Thalassoroseus pseudoceratinae: one gene and its partner. The protein of the gene in region 1 interacts with the protein of each later gene in a pairwise test. Links are inferred from orthologs where the notes say so. Each region holds a gene or a part of one and is shown on either strand. Other genes may lie near its edges.

What was found.
Region 2: the proteins of def (region 1) and G6R38_RS13740 interact in binary tests that used the Escherichia coli proteins (3 or more experiments, as listed by UniProt). The link is inferred for Thalassoroseus pseudoceratinae from one-to-one orthologs.

Annotation. Positions count from the first base shown.
Region 1 is NZ_JAALXT010000007.1:321,750-330,216, forward strand. What follows is about bases 1-2,740. They hold def (peptide deformylase), read left to right. Parts: upstream 1-951; coding sequence 952-1,530; downstream 1,531-2,740. Other genes in these bases: tdh (L-threonine 3-dehydrogenase), read right to left, coding at 1-15; G6R38_RS23770 (FHA domain-containing protein), read right to left, coding at 196-696; G6R38_RS23780 (hypothetical protein), read left to right, coding at 1,548-1,853; fmt (methionyl-tRNA formyltransferase), read left to right, coding at 1,902-2,740. Outside these bases: more of fmt, read left to right, coding at 2,741-2,891; G6R38_RS23790 (metallophosphoesterase family protein), read right to left, coding at 2,923-3,522; dnaN (DNA polymerase III subunit beta), read left to right, coding at 3,992-5,098; G6R38_RS23800 (DciA family protein), read left to right, coding at 5,120-5,437; G6R38_RS23805 (DNA gyrase subunit B), read left to right, coding at 5,532-8,129; G6R38_RS23810 (alpha/beta hydrolase), read left to right, coding at 8,188-8,467. UniProt on the Escherichia coli protein: Removes the formyl group from the N-terminal Met of newly synthesized proteins. Requires at least a dipeptide for an efficient rate of reaction. N-terminal L-methionine is a prerequisite for activity but the enzyme has broad specificity at other positions.
Region 2 is NZ_JAALXT010000003.1:956,301-964,898, forward strand. The notes cover bases 2,100-4,970. They hold G6R38_RS13740 (aspartate-semialdehyde dehydrogenase), read right to left. Parts: upstream 4,111-4,970; coding sequence 3,088-4,110; downstream 2,100-3,087. Other genes in these bases: G6R38_RS13735 (cis-3-hydroxy-L-proline dehydratase), read right to left, coding at 2,100-3,027; purD (phosphoribosylamine--glycine ligase), read left to right, coding at 4,475-4,970. In the rest of the region: G6R38_RS13725 (S41 family peptidase), read left to right, coding at 1-927; G6R38_RS13730 (hypothetical protein), read left to right, coding at 1,028-1,918; more of G6R38_RS13735, read right to left, coding at 1,927-2,099; more of purD, read left to right, coding at 4,971-5,749; G6R38_RS13750 (TIGR02996 domain-containing protein), read right to left, coding at 5,785-6,417; G6R38_RS13755 (sensor histidine kinase), read left to right, coding at 6,702-8,099; G6R38_RS13760 (sigma-54-dependent transcriptional regulator), read left to right, coding at 8,109-8,598.

The DNA of each region.
Region 1 (8,467 bases):
GACCAACGCCTTCATGACTCGATTCCTTCATTGTGGATTCAATTTCCAAGATACTAGACCACCAATCTCCATTTTACAAGAACAATTATCCAATATTATGGATTCTGAGTACGAGGCATTTCAGCCAGCGCAACGAAAAACGCTCCTGGACGAATCAAGGAGCGTTCGAGGGCCAACGAATTGATGTGTGCTGAATCAGTCGATGCCGTCATCGGAGAGTAACCGTACGTCGCTTTGGCTATCGGAATTGGAGAGTGCCGGGGGAACGTCGTCGGAGTCATTCCAGCCTCGCACGACCGCTGAGGGGAATTCCGCTTCACCGGCAACACTATCATTGTCGGAGTCTCCGATGTCGACGATCGGTTCGGTGTGGAATCGCTCGACCGAATCATCCTCAGACGGCGGTTGGCCCGGACCCAAGTGCACACGATACTTCACACTCGCGAAGGCGAGTTCGTCCCCTGGTAACAACGCCCCTCGGGTGACTCGTTGCCCGTTAACTTTCGTTCCATTGGTGCTGCCAAGATCACGGACGAACAGTAACCCGTCGGTTTTCACGATTAAGCAGTGCAGCTTAGAAACGCTGGCTTTCTCCAGAATGAGGTCGCAGAGGCCGTGTTTACGACCGACGAGAACCAGATCGCTATTGATACTGATGGGCTTGCCACCAAGAACTGGAATCAGCTTGGCTTCCATATAACTCTCGGATACGGCATCACGGTGTTTTGACGTCAACTTTGTCCAATAAACATAACTGAACACCTTTGATTGTCCGCTCTTGATTGGAAAGAGTCAAGAATTGATCCTCTCAGCGGGTCAACTCGGGCGGAATGCGGACCGATTCTTAACGTTTTCTGGTTTGGAGCGGTGGCGAAGCACTCGACGCCTCTAGCGGACATTCCTATACTGAGGTGCTTCAATTATTAGGTTCCGCCAAGCTGAAACGCGATCATGGAAATTGTTCACTATCCCCACCCCGTTTTGCGGTTCAAGTCGCTACCGATTACACGAATCGATGCCGACTTGAAGGCCAAGATCGCGGAAATGTTCGAACTGATGTATGCCGCCAAGGGGATTGGTCTGGCTGCTAATCAGGTCGGGTTGCCGTTTCGGTTCTTTGTGATCAACCCGTCCGGCGATCCCAAGCAGAAAGAGTTTGAGCAAGTTTTCATCAACCCGGAGATCATCAGCAAAAAAGGCAGCGAAGAGGGTGAAGAAGGCTGCCTCAGCTTGCCGGATGTCTACGGACCCGTGAAACGAGCCGCGAAGATCAAAGTGGTTGCCTACGATTTGACCGGCCAGGAATTCGAGTGGGAAGTCGACGATTTGACCGCCCGCGTGATCCAACACGAAAACGATCACCTTGACGGTGTGCTGTTCATCGATCGCATTCCTGAGCAGAGTTTAGCCGAAGCAGAGCAGTTCCTGACCGAATTCGAAACCGTCTTTCGACGTCGGCAAGCAGACGGGGAACTCAAGTCGGACGAGGAACTCGAAGCCGAGCTAAAAGGGATGGCACAAACAGCTTAACCGTCATTGGAGTCTGAGTGTCCGATATGGAATTGGTTCCGCTGTTTGGGCAAATGATCCGTCGGGACTGGGCAGATGCCTTGACGGAAACCCAGCTGGAGACACATTATCGAGACGCGGAAGGACAATATCGGCGGATTCCGTTTGGCGAAGAAAACTTTCTCAATCCGCGAATCGCGGAAGCTGGGCCGTGTCGGCATTGTCGAACTATCAAAGGCAAGTTGCACTTTCACGCCTGCGACTACGAACAATGCCCGAAATGTAACACACAACAAATGGGATGTGATTGCGAGTTCATTGGCCATGAGTGGCGTGAAGAATGAACCGAGATTGTTCCGTAGTTCCAAATTCAAAGTTGAATTTCTAATCGAATGCCAGGAGACACCGCTTTCTACAATCCACTTCGTCTTGTGATGATGGGCACGGGCACGTTTGCTCTGCCGACGTTTTTGAGTTTGTACGATTCGCCGCACGAAGTGGTGGGGTTGTTCACGCAACCGGATCGCAAGGGACGTGGGCACCATAACCATCCGCACCCCATGCGGGAAGCCGCCGAAGCCCATGGCACACCGGTGTTTCAGCCGGATAACGTGAACACGCCGGAATCACTCGCGGATCTGCGAAATCTGAACGCTGATCTGTGCGTTGTGGCGGCGTACGGGCAGATTCTTTCAGCGGAACTCCTTCAGACGCCGAAGTTTGGGGCAATCAATCTCCACGCATCGTTACTGCCGAAGTATCGCGGAGCGGCTCCGATTCAGTATGCGATATTGAATGGTGAGACATCGACCGGCGTGACGATTTTCCAGATCGAACCGAAACTTGATGCCGGTCCAATTCTGGGGGTCGACGCCATCAAGATTGGTTCCCGAGAGAAGTATGGAGCGGTGCAAGAACGGTTGGCAGCACTGGCGGTGCCGTTGACATCACGGGTGTTGGGCATGTTTGCCCGTGAGGAAGTCATTGGGCAGCCCCAGGATTCCACCGGCGTCACGAAGGCCCCGAAACTCCGTAAGGAACATGCGGCGATTCCGTGGGAGAAACCGGCGGCAGCGGTCGCAAACCATCTCCGAGCGATGCAGCCGTGGCCGAATCCGTTCACGTTCCTCAATCAGCCGAACAAGAAGCCATTGCGGCTAATCGTCATGCAAGCGCGGCAGGCGATGAATGTGGAACGGTCCCATGAAGCCCCCGGAACGGTGCTGAAATGCGATCGAGGACGTTTTTTAGTGCAAACTGGTGACGGTGTGCTGGACATCTTGGAAGTCAAACCGGAAGGCAAACGAGCGATGCCAGCGGCGGCGTTCCTGAACGGTCACCAAATCCAACCCGGTGATCGGCTGAGTTCGCAGCGTTCGTGATACGTATCGTCAAAGCCGAAAGAACCGGAATCTATAACGTCCACTCCATCCCCGCGGATCCGGCGTTGACGACGGGAGTGGAGCCCAGAACCTCGGTTTGGCCGCCGCTGGCGTGAATGTGGCCACAGACAACCAATCGCGGCACGGTCCGTTCAATGCACTCCCGCACCGCTTGACTTCCCAAGTGTTGGCGTCGGGAAGACACATCGAGCACCCCGAACGGCGGGGAATGACTGATCAAGACCGCACCTTCAGGACACGACGCAAGGTATTCATGGGCTTGATCTTCGGTCAAGTCGTAACTCCAACTCCCGAACGGAGTCACCGGCACACCGCCGCCCAACCCGAAGAACGTCTGTTTGGCAATGGTAACGCTTGATCCGTGCAGTACGAACGTCTGCGGCCAACCTTCGCAGACGGTTTGAAGTTCCTCTGTCGTCTCGTTATTCCCCGCCACAAGAACCAACGGCGTGGCGGTCGATTTCAGCGGAGCCAAACACCGTTCCAACCCACGATGAGCATTGCAGAAATCGCCCGCCCCGATGATCACATCGAAGTTATCAGCACATGCGGCCAGCCGTTCGGCGGCGTCACGATCACTGTGCCAATCACTGAACAACCAGAGTTTCATCGCGAAATTTCACCGACGAGGAGTGTGTCTAACTTGTTGAAAACCGGTTCATTCGTGGATGAGTGTGTTTGAGAATTAACGAGCGACTGCCCGCGTTGTGGGAAACGTGGAAACTGTCGACACCTCCTCCACCACGCACCAACGCCAAACCAACAACTTATCCGCACGAAAATCTCACGAAACCATCATCGTAACATCTTGTCATTTCGGCAGTAACGGAAATAATTCCTTCGTGAATCCACAAAAAATGACGTCCCTAATAATAAGACTTCTATGAAATACTTTTTGAAGAGAGGAGAAGAATGTTGATTGTGCTTGTTGACCGGGGCATGAACCCGAATCTCCTGGGAGAATGGTAGTGCATTCTATGTTTTTTCAGTGAAATGCGGTATAATTCCCATTCGAAAATTTCCGATTTGAATCACTTGGCCCCACTTGTCGGCAACCAAGCCAGACCGGCTCCGAATCCATGAAACTGCACTTCCATCGTCCGTCCTTGATGACGGCATTTACGATCGTCAACACGGTTGTTCCTTCGCGGACGCCTCGTGAGATTCTCAAGAATGTCAAACTCCATGTTGCCGACGGTGTGGCGACGTTGATTGGAACCGACCAGGAAGTGGGAATTCGGTATCAGATTTCTGGCGTTGAGACGCAATCCGCCGGGGAGACACTGTTGCCGACGGCTCGGGTGTTGTCGATCCTGCGGGAGTTGCACGACGAGAGCGTGGACTTCGAAATCGAAGACGACAAGGTTTGGATTCGTTCCGGGCACAGTGAATTTCGTCTGTCCGCCGAAGACCCCGCCGAGTTTCCCACGGTGGCTGAGTTTGCGGAAGAGAAGTTCCATGTGGTCGATGGGAATGTCTTCAAGGAAGCGATTCGCCGAACGATCTTCGCCACCGATGTCGAGAGCACTCGGTATGCCCTGGGGGGCGTGTTGCTCGAGTTGGGCACCGACAGCATGGCTCTTGTTGCGACTGACAGTCGGCGATTGGCGTTGGTGAAAGTTCCGTGCAAATCGAACGGGGCCGACGATCCCGAAAACAACGCCCCGGTGGTTCCTCGGGCCGCGATGAGCTTGATCGAAAAGAGCATCGAGGAAGGAACCGAAGTTCAGTTGGCCGTTCATGCCAACGATGTGCTGATCAAGTGCGGCAACTCGACGATCTACAGCCGTCTGGTGGATGGACGTTTTCCGAAATACGCCGACGTCATTCCCAGCAGTCCCGAGCACTCAGTGGAACTCGTGACCGGCCCGTTCTACTCGGCGGTTCGGCAAGCTCAAATCGTGACGAATGAAGACAGTCGCGGTGTTGATTTCACTTTTAAAGACGGCACGCTAACGCTTAACAGTTCCGCCGCGGAGATCGGAACCTCGACGATCGAACTTCCCATCTCGTACGAGGAAGACGAACTGACCATCAAGTTCGATCCGCGATTCGTCGCCGAGTTCCTGCGTGTGTTGGAGCAGGAAAAACAAGTGAAGTGGGACCTGATCGACCCTGAAAGCCCCGCTGTCTTGCGGACCGACGACGAATACACCTACGTCATTATGCCGTTGTCACGAGACTGAACGAAGACCCGGGAGGGGTAGATGTCGAGTCCACGTCGTGAACCGCAACCGCTTGCCAAAGCACTTTCGGAATTGATCGCTGCCCGAGGGTTTGCCCGTGTTCGTGGGAAGACTCAACTTAATGAAATTTGGCGGGAAGTCGCCGGGGAGCACATCGCCGAATTCACGAAACCAATCGAAGTCAAACGCGGTGTGCTTCACGTTTCCGTTAGCAACTCCGCAATGCTCGGCGAACTCGTGTCGTTCCATCAGATGAATCTGTTAGCCGAACTCACGAGCAAACACGCGGACCTGAAAATCAAGAGTTTGAAGTTCAAGCTGAGCACAAAGACATCGTAAAAGAATCGCTGGATGCGTTGGCACGCATCGTGAGCCCAATACCATTTTCGAAGGTGCGTGACGACGCACTCGACGAAGTTCATAGGAATATGCCGTGAGTGAACCAATGGATTCGGATGCTTTGGAAGACGACAACGAGGATGTGAATCCGGAGGACATCAAGAAGATGTTGCCGGAGGATAAGTCCCTCGACGACTATGGTGCCGAGCAAATCAAAGCTCTGAAAGGGATTGAGGGGATCCGCACGCGGCCGGCGATGTACATTGGCGATGCCGGCACGAACGGGTTGCATCACTTGGTTTTTGAGGTCGTCGATAACAGTATCGACGAAGCCGTCAACGGCTATGCGACGACGATCAATGTTGTGATTCACAGCGACAACAGTGTGAGTGTGTCCGACGACGGTCGTGGAATTCCCGTGGGACCAATGGCGGGAATGGGCGGACGATCGGCGTTGGAAGTCGTGCTGACCGAAATCCACGCCGGTGGTAAGTTCGGCCGGGAAAGCGGCTACAAAATGGGCACCGGCGGTCTGCACGGTGTCGGGATTACGGCCGTCAACGCGGTGAGTGAATGGCTCGAAGCCGAAGTGCGTCGCGAAGGGCAAGTCTGGACGATGTCCTTTGCTTGCGGGGTGCTGACCGATCCACTCAAGAAACTCGGCAAGACCGATCAAACAGGAACGAAACTTACCTTCAAACCCGATGCCGACATCTTCAGCGACACCGTTTTCAGCTATGAAACGTTGCATCGACGATTGCAGGAACTGGCGTTTCTTTCGCCGGGCGTGCGAATCCACATCCGCGATGAACGTACGGAACAATCCGACGAGTTCCATTACGAAAATGGTCTCGTTGAGTTCGTGAAGTACCTCAACCGCGCGTCCACTCCCGATTACAACGATGTGATTGATATCCAAGGCGAAGGCGAGGGCACGAACGGCAAAGTCTTTGTGCATGTTGCGATCCAGCATAACGATACCTTTACCGAAAACGTGCGGGCGTTCGCGAACAACATCTACAACCGCGAAGGTGGTACGCACCTCTCCGGGTTCCGGGCGGCGATCACACGGACCATCAACAACTACGCCAAACAGAACAACTTGTTCAAAGATGTCTCCCCCAGCGGTGAGGATTTCCGCGAGGGATTGACGGCTGTTGTAACCGTGCGTGTGCCGGAGCCGAGTTTCGAATCGCAAACGAAAGTGAAGCTCGCTAATAGCGATGTCGAAGGGATTGTGGCCTCGCTTGTGGGCGAGAAGCTGTCAAAATACTTTGAAGAACACCCGCAAGTCGCGAAGTCGATTTGCACCAAAGGCGAACGTGCCGCCGAAGCCCGCGAAGCCGCCAAAAAAGCCCGCGAGATGGTCCGGGCGGAGAAGGGCACGACGACCGGTGGGCTTCCCGAAAAACTCCGCGACTGTCGCAATCATGATCTCGATGTGTCTGAACTGTACCTGGTGGAAGGTCAGTCGGCCGGTGGTTCGGCGGATACCGGTCGCGATTCCACCACGCAGGCGATTCTTCCGTTACGCGGGAAGATCTTGAACGTCGAAAAAGCCCAGATCGTCAAAATTCTCGGCAATGCCGAAGTTGCGGCCATGTTCAAGGCGATTGGTGTGCCTCCCGGTGCGGAGTTGGAAGACGTCGAAAAACGTCGGTACGGCAAAATCATTCTGATGACCGACGCCGACGTGGACGGCAGCCACATCCGCACGCTGCTATTGACGTTCATGTTCCGGCACATGCGAGAACTTGTTCGCAATGGTTGCATTTACATTGCCCAACCGCCGTTGTACCGCGTGCAACGCAAAAACCCGAAGAAGGGCGAACATCCTCGCTATGTGCAAACGCACGAGCAGATGATGAGCGAACTCATCGAGTTGGGAACTCGTGATAGTCGGCTAAAATACGAATCCGACGGCACGATCTTTGAAGGTGACCATTTCGAGAAAGTTGTTGGCTTGGTCAACGACTTGGAAGAGCCGTTCGAATTGCTGGAGCGTCGCGGAATCGAACTGCGATTCATCGTGCAAAATCATCTGTCTCCCGAAGGTCTGTTGCCAAGGTATCGCCTGTTCTTCGCCGGTGAGCAGCGGTACTTCTTTCACAAGGAACAATTGGAAGAGTTCCTTGAGTACCAAGAGAAAGAGCGGGGCAAGGAATTGCGTGTTGCGGACGACGAAGATCAAGCTCCAACCGACGCAGACGAATCGGCCGAAGCCAAACCCGAGGATGCGGAAGTCGAAGTCGAGTTGGCATTGCAAGTCGTCGACATGCACGAAGTTCGGCAGATCAATCAGACGCTGAAGAAACTCAAAGAGTATGGGATTAAAGCGGAGAACTTCCTGTCCGGCGTGAACCGTGCCGGCGAATCCGTGTTTCCATGGATTATTCAGCACGGCGAGAATGGCGAAGTCCTGCTAACGAGCTTGCGGGAACTCATCACGGAAATCCGCAAGCTGGGGGAAAAAGGGCTTTCTCTTACACGGTTTAAGGGGCTCGGTGAAATGGACCCCGAAGAATTGTGGGAAACCAGTATGGATGTTGAAAGCCGACTCCTGTTGCAAGTTACAATGGAAGACGCCGCTGCGGCCGATGAAATTTTCCGCGTGCTGATGGGCGACCATGTCGAACCGCGACGCGAATTCATCGAGAAACACGCCTTGGAAGTCAAAGACCTCGACGTGTAGCCCCGCCGGGGATCGCCAACCGCATCGATCCCGCATTACGCTTCAAACAGGAGTACCGATGCATTCTTCTGCACTTGGTTGCATGGCGATTGTGATTGTCACGCTGTGTTCCATTCCTGTGTCCGCGGAGGACAAGACCGTTCATGAAGGGATCTATTATGGTCCTGAAAACGGCACGGAATATCAAAAGGAACGCTGCCAACTCGACATCCATGTGCCAACGAATCAGCAGAAGTTTCCAGTGCTGATCTACTTTCACGGTGGTGGCATCGTCGGTGGCAGTCGTGGCGGTCCGGATTTGACGTCCCAAGGGGTGTGTCTCGTCGCACCGTCTTACC
Region 2 (8,598 bases), on another replicon or contig:
AACATCGAAGGCGAATTCGTCGGTCTCGGGATCGAGATGAAAGCGGAAGGCGGGCGGGGCATGCACCTCGTGAACGTGCTTCCCGATAGCCCCGCACTTGCCGGCGGACTGCGTCCGGGCGACTACATCGTTGCCATTGATGGCATTGATTGTCGCGACATGACGACCGATGAAGCCGCAAAACTTTTGCGTGGTCAATCGGGGAGCATCGTGCGACTGAAATACGAAACTCACCTGACCGGGCAAGAACGGGAAGGGCGTTTCACACGTCGTGCGGTTCACGTCAAAAGTATTCCGGTTGTGAAGATGCTCGATGAACGTGCAGGAGTCGGTTATATCCGCATGACGGGTTTCCAAAAGACCTCCGCCGCTGAACTCGATCAGGCACTCGCGGAACTGAATCGGCAAGGAATGCGGTCACTCATTTGGGACGTCCGGGGCAATCCCGGTGGATTGCTCACCGCAGCGGTCGAAGTCTTGGATCGATTCCTCGATGGAGGCGTCTTGGTTTCGACCCGAGGGCGGAACCGAGATCAGAACTGGAGTTACTCCGCTCGGCCCACGAAGACGACATCGATCCCATTGGTGCTTCTCGTCGATCAAGATTCCGCCAGCGCCAGCGAGATTGTCGCCGGGGCACTTCGGGACCACCGTCGTGGCACGATCATTGGACGACAGACTTATGGGAAATGGTCGGTCCAAAGTATCTTTCCACTGCGGGGATCGACCGGACTTCGCCTGACAACGGCAAAGTTCTATTCGCCGAACGGTCACACTCTAGGGAAGATCGGCGTGCGTCCGGATGTGATCGTGGAAGACGTTGACGAGCACATCGCCGCTTATGCCTACACGCCCGATGCGGATTTGCTCGCCGACGCGGACGTTCGCAAAGGCATTGAAGTCCTGAATCGTCAGGCATCTCGCTAAGGCAGTCAGCGAAGACGACCAATGACGAATGACTGAAACTCACCCGGTGGTCGCCGGGTGAGTTATTCCGCGCTCCGACGGATACAAGGAACAGCGAGCGATGTCGCAAGATTGGGATTGGGTGGGCCAAAGCACGCGTCGCCGTCCCAAAATCGCTTGGACATTCCACGCCGATGCACCACTTCGCTCGCTCGAGTTGGTCGGTGAAACCGGCATGATTCTGCTCGCGGATCGAGCCGGGTTTCTGGCCAAAATCGACAGCGGTGGCAACCGGCTAAGGATGGTGCAAGGATTTCGGAAACTAACCCGTCTTGCAACCGGGCGAACAGCCGACTCGCCAACGTTTGTAGCGTTTCAGGAAGAGTTGCGGATGCTCGGTGCAGACTTTCAGACCGCATGGGTTCGGCGATTCAATCACCCGATCTCTGCGTTGACCGTGGAACCGTACGGGCGTTGGCTCGCAGTCGCTTTAGAGAGCGGCGACGGATACCTTATCGGTCAGAACAACGAGCGGTTCTCGGATTTCACCTCGAAGCCCCGGCCTCGACACGTCGTAGCGTGCGGACGAAAATTTGAAGTCACAGTCGCCACGAAGTACGGCCGGTTGGAGCGGTTCAATGAAACTGGTGATCTCCTTTGGACATCGGACCGGTTCGGCAACCTGGGAGACATGAAGACCGATCACCTGAGTCCTAGAATTTGGCTCGCGGCGTACAACCATGGCGTGGTCAGTCTGGAACGGAGCGGCGAGCCCGGGCCGACGTTTCTCGTGAATGGGTCGCCATCGCGAGTCGCGGTCAGCTATGACAGTCGCTTCCTTGCGGTCGGCACTCAGGAGCAGAGTTTGTATTGGCTCAACAACCGCGGTGAGTTGCTCTGGGCGACTCACGTTGCCGAAGAAATTCAATTTCTCGAAGTCGATCCGCTCGGGCATTGGTTGCTTTGTGGATTCGAGAGCGGCAAAGTCGTGCGAATCGATTGGCCCCGATGAATTTGTCTCTACGTGCTCCAGATTGGTCCGCCGAGAACATCGAGTTTCGGCTGAATGCCAAGCCCTGGTGCCGTCGATGCCGCCATCCGACCGTGTTGCCGTTGTGGAGCCCCATCCGCAGTCGAAACCGAGACGTAGCTGTTGAAATCCGTCGAAGTGAGTAGCAATTCGGTTGGAGTGCTATGAGCGAGATGGGAAATCGCAGCAGTCACGATATCCCCACCCCAGCTATCTTCAATTGTCATTGCAATGCCAAGGGAAACGCACAAATCGCGAGCTTGCTTGGCCTTCGTCAATCCACCGAACTTGCTGATCTTGATATTCACGGCATCCATCGCGAGATCCGCATGACCGCGAAGTAGCGGTTGAATTCCGTTGATCACTTCATCAAGTACAAATGGGTGGTTGGTCTGCCGACGAATCGAAAGACATTCCTCGTAGGTGAGGCAGGGCTGTTCAATGTAGACATCCAGATCCTGGACACCCCGAACAACTCGCATGGCTTCGTGCATCGTCCAACCGGTGTTTGCATCAGCAATGAGTTTGTCGCTCGGGTGCAGACGTTCGCGAACGGCATGAATTCGGGCGATATCCGTATCAGGATCGCCACCGACTTTGAGCTGAAATCGACGATATCCTTCCTCGCGATAACCGGCGACGTTGTCGGCCATTTCGTCCGGTGTGGCTTGCGAAATCGCTCGGTAGAGAACGAAGTCTTCACCATATCGCCCGCCGAGCAGGGAACACACCGGCTGATTGGTCACTTGGCCAAGAATGTCCCAGCAGGCGATGTCGATTCCGCTTTTGACATACGGATGCCCTTGCAACGCGGCATCCATCTTGCGATTGAGTTTTGTCAGTTCGACGGGATTGGCACCGATCAGATGTGGTGCAAGTTCGGCCAAGCCCGCCCGCACACCTCTCGCGTAAGCGGGGAGATAAAACGGTCCGAGCGGACAAACTTCGCCATAGCCCGTGAAGCCGGCATCGGTTTCGACTTGCACAATAGTGCTGTCAAAGACGTCGACCGATTTCCCGCCCGACCAAGAGTATCGTCCCTCATTCAGGGGCAAGTCCACTTGATAAGCCGCAATACGTGTGATCTTCATAAGTGTAATCCGGCTCGGTGGGAGGCAATCGGTCTCTCGTCGTTCGTCTTTCGTGCTAACCTAACTTGCAGGCTGTGCAGAACGGTGCTTGGCCAACAGTTCGGCGATTTGCACAGCGTTTGTGGCAGCCCCTTTGCGGAGGTTGTCACTGACACACCAGAAGCTAAGACCGTTTGGATGAGAGATGTCCTTCCGAATCCGCCCGATGAAGACTTCGTCTCGATCGGTGCAGGTGGAAGGCAACGGGTACTGTCCGCTCGCCAGGTCGTCATCCACGACAATGCCGGGAAACGCTTCGAACAGATCGCGCGCTTCCTCGGGGGAAATTGGACGATCGGTTTCGACGGTGATGGTTTCGCTATGGCAATTGGCCACGGGGATTCGCACGCAAGTCGGGTTGATCTGAATCGATTCATCCCCCAGGATTTTGCGAGTCTCGTAGACCATTTTGAGTTCTTCGCTGGTGTATCCGTCATCCTTCATGCTGCCGATTTGCGGGAGTGCATTGAAGGCGATCGGGTGGGCGAAGGCTTGATAATCGTACGACTCGCCATTGAGATGGGCCTTCGTGCCTTGCATGAGATCTTCCGTTCCTTGCAAACCGGCACCGCTGACGGCTTGATAGGTGCTGACGATCACGCGACGGACACGGGCGGCATCGTGAAGCGGTTTGAGGGCCATCACCATTTGCGTGGTGGAGCAATTCGGGCTGGCAATAATGCCCTTGGCATCCAAAGCGGCCTGAGGATTGATTTCCGGCACGACCAACGCAACATCGGGTTTCATCCGCCAGAAGCCCGACTCATCAATCACGATCGCCCCAGCAGCAACCGCGGCGGGCAAGTATTCGGCCGCCACGTCATCGGGAGTGGTCGAGATGACCAAATCGGTGTCCGCGAAGGCGTCGTGTGTCAGCTCTTCGAGTTGGTAGTCCTTGCCAGCAAATGTGAGTGTTTTACCTGCGCTGCGTTTGGACGCCAAAAATCGATACGTGTTGACGGGCAGCGCTCGCTGCTCCAGCAAACGACACATGATTCGACCCACGGCACCGGTGGCACCAACAACAGCAACAGTCTCAAACACAGTCCTTCTCCCAGCCCGGATGCGGGCGTACGTTGGGCGTCTCAAAATCTGATTGGTTCAGTATATGTCCGCAGGGAACGCGGATGCAAACGAAACCACAGTGGATATTTTGCCGATGGCTTCGTGAATTGGATTGCCACTGTCGATCGGCATTTACAGTCTGATTGGATCAACGAGAGCTTCCTTGGAATTCCCATGTAAGTCTTCGAGCAATGTGTACTTTTGCGGCGGATTCCATCTACTGGGAAATGGATTCGACTGGAATTCGACTTTCCGATGCGCTGATCTCTACTGAGAATTCTCGTAGGTTGATATACTGCGGCTTGATGATTCAATCGGTTTATAAACGGCGGTGGGTGTGGTGATGAACGTTTTGGTGATTGGCCAGGGTGGTCGTGAACATGCGTTGGCGTGGAAATTGCGTCAATCGCCGATGGTCGACGAAGTTTTTTGCGCTCCCGGGAACGCAGGGACGGCCGCCGATGCGACCAATGTCCCGATTGCGAGCGATGACATTCCCGAGTTAGTCAAATTCGCCCAAAGGAACGCCGTCGGTTTGACGGTGGTCGGACCGGAAGCTCCGTTGGTGGCCGGTATTTCCGACGCCTTCCGTGATGCCGGTTTGCGTGTGTTTGGTCCATCGCGGTTGGCTGCCGAACTTGAAGGCAGCAAGGTGTTCTCGAAAAACCTGATGCGTCAGGCGGGCGTGCCCACGGCGGAGTTCCGTGCGTTCACGAATTTCGAACACGCGTTGCAATATGTTGAAACCCGAAGCGAGCAACCGTTGGTGGTCAAAGCCGATGGGTTGGCGGCGGGGAAGGGTGTGACCGTTTGCGAGAGTCGTGAAGAAGCCAACGAGGCGATCAAACGGATCATGCAGATCAAGGAATTCGGTCAAGCCGGGCAACGCATCGTCATCGAAGAGAAACTCGTCGGCCAGGAAGCCAGTATCTTGGCGATCGTCGATGGAAAGAGCATTCTTCCACTGGAGTCCTCACAGGATCACAAACCGGCATTCGATGACGACAAAGGTCCCAACACCGGGGGAATGGGGGCGTATTCGCCAACTCCATTGGTCTCCCAAGAGTCGATGGACACGATCATCGAGAAAATTCTCATCCCGACGATTCACACGCTCCGTATGAATGACCGCCCGTTCATGGGTGTATTGTACGCCGGTTTGATGATGACTGCTCAAGGACCTCGTGTGCTCGAGTACAATGTGCGATTCGGTGACCCGGAAGCGCAACCAGTTCTGATGCGTCTGAAGACGGATGTTGCCGAGGTCTTGTTGGCTGCCAGCGAAGGCCGTTTGTCCGATCTCCCAGATTTGGAATGGGACCCGCGTCCCGCGGTCTGTGTGGTGATGGCCAGCGAAGGATATCCTGGCGATTACAAAAAAGGCCGCCCCATTCGTGGCATCGCCGACGCCGACGCAATGGACGGGGTGAAAGTTTTTCACGCAGGAACACGGATGCAAGGGGGCGACGTTCTCACCGACGGTGGGCGTGTTCTCGGCGTGACGGCTCTCGGCGACGACGTCATCGGTGCCAAGAAACGTGCCTACGAAGCTGTCAAAAAGATTCGTTGGGAAGGGGCTTGGTGTCGGAAGGATATCTCCGACAAAGCTCGTGGGTGAATTTGAAGTCGCTTCGGACTGCAAACAGACGAAGATCAACTCCGAAAACGCCACCACTTCCGTTTGCCGGAGACGGTGGCTTGAGGAGGATCGTCTTGGAATCCGGTACTATATGGTGGAGCCGCTGCCGTGCAGATGCCGCCACGTTGGACATCCTCCGGTCGGATCTTTGTCCGGGCGAATTGGAGATGCAGCCCGCCAACCGCGGAATCTTCGCACCCCCACGATTCCACAAAACCGTCCAAACGCTCCAAAAGCGTTCGCGTGTGCGTATGGTGAGAACCGTCAACCAACGGTACATTCACAGTTTGCATTGACCACACGCGACCGATCTGTAATCGCCCCGAGAGCAGCAAAGTTGCATCCGGCAGATCAAACGCGGTTCCGACACTTCGTGGAAGCACATCATCAATCCGGAATTGAAAGCCGATCGCAATCGTTTCGTACCATTGCCGATCGCAATACCGCAGCAAGGATTTCTCTCGCTCGACCAAATCCGGAAAGCTCGCTGCATTGGTCGGGATTGTTGCCAATTCGCAGTGCACACGGAGCAATTCCGCACGCGGATCATGCTGTTCATCGAGCCAATCGGCGTAAACCAATCGTGGGATGACGTCGAATGGTTCCATCGAGATCGCGTCGTGAAAAGCGTCTTCTTCAGGAAACATACCTCGGTCGATCGGCCAAACAAATTTCTTGGGAACCTGAAGAATGATAGCACAGCGTTCAATGCTGAACGGTCATACCGCAGTGCCAACGATAACGGTGATGCGGCACTGGCGGCCAGTCACCGTATCCAGTTCCTGCGTGAACGTCGCAGCCGAGAATAATCGGCGACAACCTCTTTCCACCTCGCGATGGTTTCGGTGAGAAGAATCCGAATGGCGGAACCAATCAATAAACGCAGTGGTGGGCAGTTCGGACGATTGTACTTATAATCTAGCGACGCTGCGTGAAAATTTTGAAGGGGTGTGGTGTGCAATCAGACATTGACCGAGACGAACCGGCCTGGGAGCTGGCAGCCGAGGCGATCAGCGTGCGAATTCGCTGGTTCGGTTTGATTGTCGGTTGGGTGTTGGTGAATCTCATCGAACGCAGCACGAATCAGTCCGCCTTGAACGCGATTCTTGCGTTGGGAGCCGTCTACGCTTGCTCGGATGCTTGGCATAGTCTTCGGGGCCGGATTTTTCTCGGCCAATTTCCTTTGGTGACCTCATTGATGGAAGCAATCTTTATCGGATTGCTCTGCTATTTTGACAGCGGTTTGTCCAGCCCGTTTCGGTTTTACTACTTTCTTTCGCTACTGCTCTGTGCGATTCGCTACTCCAGGGCGGTGACCTACACGACGTTCGTGCTGCACTCCACGAGCTACATTTTGCTGATAGCGCTCTCGCCGGGAGCTTCCGTCAGCGTTGGCGAAGCCCACACCTTGACCGACTTGATTTTCATGCTCGTACTGATGGGGTGGTTGACGTGGTCCGGGACGGCATTGGCGGGCATTCTGAAACGGACAGGACGAAGGTTGTCGGCCGCCAACGATCAACTTCGGGATCAGCAACGGTTGCTCGAAGAACGAATTCGCGAGCGAACCCGTGAATTACAACAATCCCAAGCGCTCTTGGTCCAGCAGGAGAAGCAGGCGGCGTTTGGACTCTTGGCGGCGGGGATCGCCCACGAAGTTGGAAATCCGCTTGCGGCGATTAGTTCTCTTGTTCAACTGCTGCAAATGCGCGATCTGGACGACTACACCAGAGAGCGGTTGCAGATGGTCGCCGATCAGCTCAATCGAATTCAACGAACGCTCCGCGAACTCGTCGGCTTCAGTCGTCCTGCGTCACTTGAACGGACTCGCTGCGATGTCCATGAACTGATCAACGGTGCCTTGAGCATCGCGAAATACTATAAACGGAAAAAGGGACGCGAGATCGTCACGCAGTTCGCTGATGATCTCCCCCGATTGCGAGTTGTTCGCGATCAGTTGGTCCAAGTCTTTTTGAATGTCGTTCTCAATGCGTTGGATGCGACCCAAGACGGTGGGCGTCTGGAGATTCGCACGAGTATGGACGATGGTCGAATTCGGGTCGATATCCGTGACAACGGACATGGAATCGCCGAAGAACATTGCAACACGATTTTTCAGCCGTATTACACCACAAAAGACTCGGGCACCGGTCTGGGACTTTTCGTTTGCCGCCATATTCTACAAGAGATTCGCAACGCCAGCATTACTTTATCTGAGTCGAGTCCCGACGGCACCACGTTTACGATTCATCTCTGCCCGGACCAGCCTTCGAACACGGCTCCCGAGCCTGATTCATTTCCCGATCAACTGATTTCAACCCCACAATAGCCCTTCAAAATGACACGTCATCGTTCCATTCTCATTGTCGAAGATGAAGAAATCATCCGGACCAGTCTCGCCGAATTTCTCGCGGGGTTGGGATATGCGGTTCAAGTGACCGGGTCCGCGCGTCAGGCGGTGCAGATGTGTCAACAGCGGGACTTCGATGTCGCCATTTGCGATGTCCAACTCCCAGACGGCGACGGTTTGGCGCTTCTGCGAAAACTGCAACAGATCAACTTGGATCTGTTCGTACTTATCATCACAGCTTACGCCACGGTCGAAAATGCGGTTGAAGCTTTCAAGGCCGGGGCGTTTGATTATCTTGTCAAACCGGTATTGTTTGAGGACCTGCGGCATAAACTGGAAACGCTGTTCAAGTTTGCGGATCTCCACGCGGAGAACCGGAGTTTGCGACGGGAATTAGGACGTCATGAACCGTTGGATCAAATCGTGGGATCGAGTCAGCGTTTGGCGGATCTTCAAGCGACGATCCGAAAAGTTGCCG